One region of the Paenibacillus hodogayensis genome, then DNA from elsewhere that is predicted to be linked to it. Evidence: riboswitches for the same ligand, from Rfam matches in the RefSeq annotation. Region 1 holds a riboswitch; each other region holds the start of a gene.
The links. A riboswitch is a leader RNA that binds a small molecule or an ion and turns the genes downstream of it on or off. The one in region 1 is predicted to bind cobalamin.
Positions count from the first base shown of each region.

Region 1 (2,262 bases):
AGAATGTGGCGGGAACGACCGAGGCTAACGGCAAATGGAAAATAACCGTCGTCAGCCCGACCGAGTTCGACCTGCAGGGCGTCGCTTACGTCAACGGGTACTTGGGCGGGGGATCCGCCTGGCGCAACGGGGCGGGCATCAACCTCCGCTCGTCCGCATCGCGGGTCGTCATCGTCGGCAATGCGATCGGCTCGCTGCCTGACGGCGTGTCGAGGCAAGATTACGGAATCGTCAGCGAGGCGGCCGACGTGCTCGTCAGCGACAACGATCTGAAGGGGAATGCGGCCGGACCTTACCTGCTGAGCGGGACGCAAACGTCGCAGACGCGGTTCACCGGCAACAAAGGGGTCGATCAGATCGACGGACTGCTGCTCGCGCGCATAGCCGGACCGGTTGCCGACGGCGTATACGACCTGAGCAATATGTTCTACGTAGACGGGCAGCGCATCCGGATCGTCAAGGTGACCCGCAAGCTGTCGGCCGGTTCGTGCAGCGTGCGGCTGGACGCCGACGGGGCGAGCGCGGGCGGCAGTGCGGTGGCGGCCGCTTCGGCGCTGCAATCGACGACGTTGGTCAGTCCGTATACCGTAGACGGAACCGCCGGCCCGCGCAGGCTGCAGGTCCGGGTGCTCGGAGCCTCCTCGGCCGAAGGGCTGGAGGTGCAGTTCGCTTATCAGGTTGTCAGTTAATGAAACAAGCGTAGCGTCCGAACCGAGGCTGTGGTATAATCGCCAGAGTGAAACGAGCTTGACTCTATTGAAAGAACTGTAACAGCCAGTAGGTGCCTCGCGTTCGGTGCAAGAAGACCGAATGCCGGGTTAAAAGGGAAGCCGGTGCGAATCCGGCGCGGTCCCGCCACTGTGTACCGGGGAGAACTCCATAGGCCACTGTTCCGCATGCGGGATGGGAAGGCGGGGAACTCGCAAGCCCGAAAGCCAGGAAACCTGCCTACTGTGCTTCAGCCAACGACATCCTTCGCGGAAAAGGATCGGCTATTCAGCGATTTGATCATTCCCAGCATGGTTGCGGCCATGCGCGAAAGCGGACCGGAGACGGGCGCTTCGCGCTGCAGCGCCGTTTTTTTGGCGTCATGGCCTTACGTCGCCATTGTGCCGTGCTTGGCAAATCCTTGATGCGCTGCCCCTTCCTACGGAACGGGGCTTTTGACGTTGCGCCGGGCGAAGACACACGGGCTTTCAATACCGGCAAGCCGTTCTCCATTATTCCAAACCGGAGAGGAACGAACCGCTTCATGAACAAGATTGCCGCACTACTGCTAGTTATCCTTCTTAGCTTCTCTCTCGCCGCTTGCGGAGCGAAGAACAAGGAAGAACCTACCGCGAAAAACGGGGCGTCCCCGACGGGAGAGCAGACCGCTGGAAAACAAACAGAAGCCGCTGCCACCGCCACCAAATACCCGCTTACCTTAAAAGATACGACCGGCGCCGAAATTACGCTGCAAAAAGCGCCTCAACGGATCGCTTCCACCTCTACGGCCGAGACGGAGATTTTGTTCGCGCTCGGACTGGGCGACCGGATCGTCGGCGTATCGGATTTCGACAACTACCCGGAAGCCGCGAAGTCGAAGACGAAGCTGGGCGGCGTCTCCGCTCCGAACGTGGAAGCGGTGCTGGCCGCCAACGCCGATTTGGTCATTACCGGCATTTCCATCAAGGACGATGCGCTCGGCAAGCTGCGCTCGCTGAACCTGCCGTTGTACAAGTTCGAGCCCAAGTCGATTGACGACATTATCGCCAACGTCTTGATCATCGGACAATTGACCGACAAGCAGAAGGAAGCCAAAGAGCTGGCCGACAAGATGAAGAAGGACATTGACAGCATCAAAACCGCCGTCGGTACAGTCAAGCCGGACCAGAAGAAGAAAGTCTACATCGAGTTTTCGCCGGGCTGGACGGTCGGCAAGGGCGAGTTTATGGACGAAGTGCTGACGCTGGCCGGCGGCATTAACATCGCTTCGGATACGAAGGGCTACAACAAGATCAACGAAGAGAAAATTATTCAGGACAACCCGGCCGTCATTTTCTTCACCACCGGCGCCAAAGACAAAGCGGGCCAAACGCTCGACCAAATCATTAAAGGACGCAACGGCTGGGACAAAATCGATGCGATCAAAAACAACCAGCTCGTCGGCGTCGATCAGGATACGCTGAACCGTCCGGGACCGCGTATTGTGGATGGCTTGCGGACGATTGCCAAAGGCATTTATCCAGATCTGATTAAGTAAGAGACCGTCATTCGAGT
Region 1 covers NZ_BAAAYO010000001.1:345,663-347,924, reverse strand. The annotation lists gene ABD796_RS01325 (right-handed parallel beta-helix repeat-containing protein) at 1-689, shown strand, start outside; cobalamin riboswitch at 763-966, shown strand; gene ABD796_RS01320 (ABC transporter substrate-binding protein) at 1,253-2,245, shown strand.

Region 2 (2,262 bases), on a different contig from region 1:
TTGTTCCGCACATAGCCGTGCACGAAATCGAGTCCGATGCCGTCCACCGGCAAAGCGACCGTTTCCTCGTAATGCTCGACTCCCTCGAAATACGTTTGCAGCAAGATTTTCACGCGCGGAGCAGCACGACGCACTTCCTCATAGATACGGGCAACCCGCTTCATCTCGGCCTTTGGCAGCGATACGGACAGGATCGGCTCGTCGATCTGCACCCACTGTACGCCCTCTTCATCCAGCTCGCGAATCAATTGCAGGTAAGCCGGCAAAAATTGATCGACCAGTTCGTCCAATTGTTCGGCTTTGTAGCCTTTGGACAGCTTCAGGAATGTGTACAAGCCGAGCACGACCGGTTTCCCTTCGATCGAAAGCTTTTCTTTGGCTTCCCGGTACGCCTGCAGCGGACGGTTTTCCAGAAGTGCGGGCTTCGCTCCTTCCAGCTCGGGCACGATATAGTGGTAATTCGTGTTGAACCATTTGGTCATTTCGGAAGCGGTCGCCCCTTGCACGCCCCGAGCTATCGCGAAATAAACGGAGAGCGGCACCGGTCCTCCCGTATGCCCGAAGCGCTCCGGCACGACGCCCAGTTGGACCGCCAGATCAAGCACATGATCGTACAAACTGAAGTCGCCTACCGGCACCAGATCGATGCCTTTGTCGCGCTGCGTGCGCAGATGATTCAAGCGGATCGTTTCCAATTGGGCCAGCAGTTCGACCTCGCTCGTCTTTCTCGCCCAAAATGCTTCAAGCGCCTTCTTCCATTCCCGGTCGGCCCCGATTCTCGGATACCCGAGCGAGCTGCTGCGTATTGTTGTTGTCCCCATAGCCGTTCCTCCTCTTATTGTCTCGCGGACTGCTTATTGCTTGAAAACATCAAAAAAGACATCCTTTACCCGGAAAAACGCATAGGTAAAAGATGCCCCCTCATTAGTACGTATGATGGCCGCTATCTTTAACACCTCCCTATCTCCCGTAGGTAAAGCAGTGCTGTCAGAACAGGCAGGTCTCCTGGCTCCGGGATCGACATGTTTGACGGCCTTCCCGATCATTCGATCAGTGGCGTTGTTCGTCAAACACTACTCCGTTACAGTGGCGGGACCGCGTCGGTATTGCACCGATCTTCCCTTTTAAGCACCGGCAGCGCCGGCACACCTATTCCCACATTATTCGGTTATGAAAACACAGTTACACAAGGATCATACAACACAATGCCCGGTTGTGCAAACCCTATCGGAATAGTTATTATTGGATTAGGTGCCCGAAGAATCGGTCGAGAGATGTTCTTTCTCCTCCGCCAGCCGCTCGATTTCCGCTACAGACAAACCCGTTACTTTGGCTATGACAGTCATGTCTATCCCCTCGATCAGCATAGCTCTGGCCGCCTTGGCTATTCCTCTTGCTTCTCCTTTTGCTTCTCCTTTTGCTTCTCCTCTTGCTTCTCCTTCGGCGATAAGACTGTTTCGCTCAATCAGCGAATGTTCTCGCGCCTCGTATAAACGGATCGTTTCTTCATCGCTGCTCAGCCACTCGAGCCGTTCTTCCGTTTTGGCAATAATAGGGTCCATCCCGATCAGCTCCTTCAAATTGTGACAGTCAAACCTGATCGGCAAGCATGTCCCGGAAGAGTACTCCGTTTTTTAAACCTCGTTTATACATATAACTTCGGCCAAACTGTGAAGATGATTGATTTTTTCTTCATAGGCGAATAAGACCGCCACCTGTTCTTCAGGTAGTCGGTCTTGCAACATTTTAAATAAACTGATGATCTCTGTCTTTGTCTCATCGTACTCGGACAACCGGTCAGCCAGCAGCTGCCCATGCATAATCGTTTGATCGAGAATAAGCTTTTGAAAGGAATGGCTGATGCTCATCAAAATCCCTCCGCCTCAAAATTTCAGGAATCAGGCGTAAGGAAAATGAGTTCTATCGAATTCCCATCACGCCTTCTTCTAATTTTATCCTATAATGGGAATATGGCGCTACGGTTTATACTTGGTTAACTATAGGTAGAGAACTATACTTCGCAAATGCAAGCCCGAGCGTCACTTCACAATCATCACCGATCCCCTCAACCATGCGACACTGCATCGTCAATGTTTGCCAAATGTCTTCGCCGCGCCAGAACGATAATAACACCAAGTAACACCATGCAAGCTCCGAAGAAAAACGGGATACGCGGACTGAACCACTCGGCCAACTTGCCCGCAAGCCATGGCGAGATTGCTCCGCCCATGAACCGGACGAAGCTATAGGCGGCGGATGCGA
Region 2 covers NZ_BAAAYO010000020.1:24,207-26,468, forward strand. The annotation lists gene metE (5-methyltetrahydropteroyltriglutamate--homocysteine S-methyltransferase) at 1-821, opposite strand, end outside; cobalamin riboswitch at 979-1,168, opposite strand; gene ABD796_RS32490 (hypothetical protein) at 1,248-1,562, opposite strand; gene ABD796_RS32495 (hypothetical protein) at 1,635-1,868, opposite strand; gene ABD796_RS32500 (MFS transporter) at 2,066-2,262, opposite strand, start outside.
Region 2: linked by a shared signal. The riboswitch ahead of metE (5-methyltetrahydropteroyltriglutamate--homocysteine S-methyltransferase) and the one ahead of ABD796_RS01320 (ABC transporter substrate-binding protein) in region 1 are both predicted to bind cobalamin.

Region 3 (2,262 bases), on a different contig from region 1:
AGAAGTGTACGGCTTTATTATCCAGCGATTGAAGGAAGGGAAGCGCGAGGCTGCCAAGCAAGTGCTGAAAGCGATGGCGGAACGATAAGCGGATACGATCAGCGCCAACGGGCGTGCCGGACGGCGCGGCCGTTTTTGTTTCTAGTGCGATTGCCGTGAGACGGTCTCAGGGGCAATCGAAATAGACACAGTCCGGCTATGCAGAGAAGGCGGAGGGGAGCCTTTGAGTCCGCAAAAGCGAAGCGGTCGCCTTTGAGATCGGATTCCGCCTGCTACTACTCAAACAGGGAATCCGATTTCAAGTGCGATTGGAGGAGCAAAGGGTCACCGCAGCCTCGCTTTGCCGCCGATTTTTCTTATGCGATTGCCGTGAGACGGTCCCGGAAAGCTATTGTCAGATGAGACAATATAGCCTATAATCGATCCGTAGCCAGATAGCAGTCACAAGCAAGCATGGTGCAGTCCAGACCATAATCGGCCAACAGGTGCCCGGCGTCTTTCGGCGTGCGGGTTAAAAGGGAAGTCGGTGCGAATCCGACGCGGTCCCGCCACTGTAAGCGAGGTATTTGCCCGTATGCCACTGTTCCCGGAAGGGAGCGGGAAGGCGGGGAAAGCGGCGCTGTTCTTTCAAGCGCGCCTCTCGAGTCAGGAGACCTGCCTGTTTTGGCAAAGCTTAAGGATTCCTTCGAGGAAAAGGAGCCGGCTTATTCGGGAACGATAAACCGTTTCGTGCTGTCCGTGCGATTGCCCGTATTTGCTGCGCCCCCGTCCTGATCAGGATGGGGGCTTTTTTGACGGAGGACCTCATATCGCCGCATTCCGGGAACGGTCCGGAGCAAGAGAAGGAGAGAAACGCTATGAAGAAGCTGTCTATGCTGCTGCTGGCATCCGCGCTCGCGCTGAGCCTTGCGGCATGCGGTCAAGGCAAGCAGACCGGCGGGGTCAAGGAGCCTGCCCAGGCACAGCAGGGGGATACCGGCAAAGCGCCGCAGGCGACAAGCAAGAAGACGACTTATCCGCTGACGCTAAAGGATAGCTCGGGCAAGGAATTTACGTTCGCCAAGGCGCCGGAGCGAATTGTTTCGCTTTCGCCTACGGAGACGGAAGTGTTGTTCGCGATCGGCTTGGGCGATAAGATCGTCGGCGTGTCCGATCTGGATGACTACCCGGCGGAAGCGAAGAGCAAGCCGAAGATGGGCAACCTGCAAGGAAATCCGGAGGCGATCATCGCGGCCAACCCGGATATCGTATTCGCCGGGCTGTCGTTGAATAAAAATTCGGTTACCAAGCTGAACGAGCTGAAGCTGAATTTGTTCCAGACGAACCCGAAGACGATCGACGAGGCGATAGACCGGGTGCTGCTGCTGGGGGTTATCACGGATAAGCAGGACCAGGCGGAACAGGTCGCCGGCCAGATGAAGAAGGAAAAGCAGCAAGTCGTCGATGCGCTGAAGGGCTTGAAGCCGGAGCAGAAAAAGAAAGTGTACATCGAATTTTCCCCGGGTTGGACGGTGGGCAAAGGCGAGTATCTGGACGACATGATTGCAATTGCAGGGGGCGTCAACGTGGCATCGGACTTGCAAGGCTGGAAGCAGATCAGCGAGGAGAAGGTGATCCAGGCGAACCCGGACGTCATCTTCTTCGCCAAGGGCGTGCCGAATCTGGAAAAGACGATCCGGGAGCGCAGCGGCTGGGACAAGATCGCGGCCATACAGGGCGGCAAGGTGGTCGGGCTTGACGATAATCTGATGTCGCGCCCGGGCCCGCGCATTACGAAGGCGTTGGTCGATATGGCCAAAGCTTTGTACCCGGAGCTGGTGAAATAGATGAAGCGTAAGCTGTTGGCATGGGGAGTGGCAGGAATGCTGCTCCTCCTTGTTTCCGTCGTTGTCAGTTTGTCGCTCGGCTCGGCGCATATTCCGGTCTTGCAGGTATGGGGAATATTGCTCAAGCAAATTCCGTGGATCGGGGATTCGGTAACCGCCGTCTGGCCCCAATCGTCGGAGCAGATTATTATGAAGGTACGGCTGCCGCGCATCGTGCTCGGCATATTGGTCGGAGCGGCGTTGTCGGTCGCGGGCGCGGGGTTTCAGGGCGTGCTGCGCAATCCGCTGGCCGATCCGTATACGCTTGGGGTAGCGTCCGGCGCTTCGGTCGGGGCGGCCTTTCTCATTTTATTCGGACTTCATTATGCGTTATTCGGGATATGGACCATTCCGATCGTCGCTTTTGCGACCGGTCTGCTTACGCTGTGGATCGTAT
Region 3 covers NZ_BAAAYO010000002.1:368,605-370,866, reverse strand. The annotation lists gene ABD796_RS07145 (hypothetical protein) at 1-88, shown strand, start outside; cobalamin riboswitch at 469-676, shown strand; gene ABD796_RS07140 (ABC transporter substrate-binding protein) at 858-1,826, shown strand; gene ABD796_RS07135 (FecCD family ABC transporter permease) at 1,827-2,262, shown strand, end outside.
Region 3: linked by a shared signal. The riboswitch ahead of ABD796_RS07140 (ABC transporter substrate-binding protein) and the one ahead of ABD796_RS01320 (ABC transporter substrate-binding protein) in region 1 are both predicted to bind cobalamin.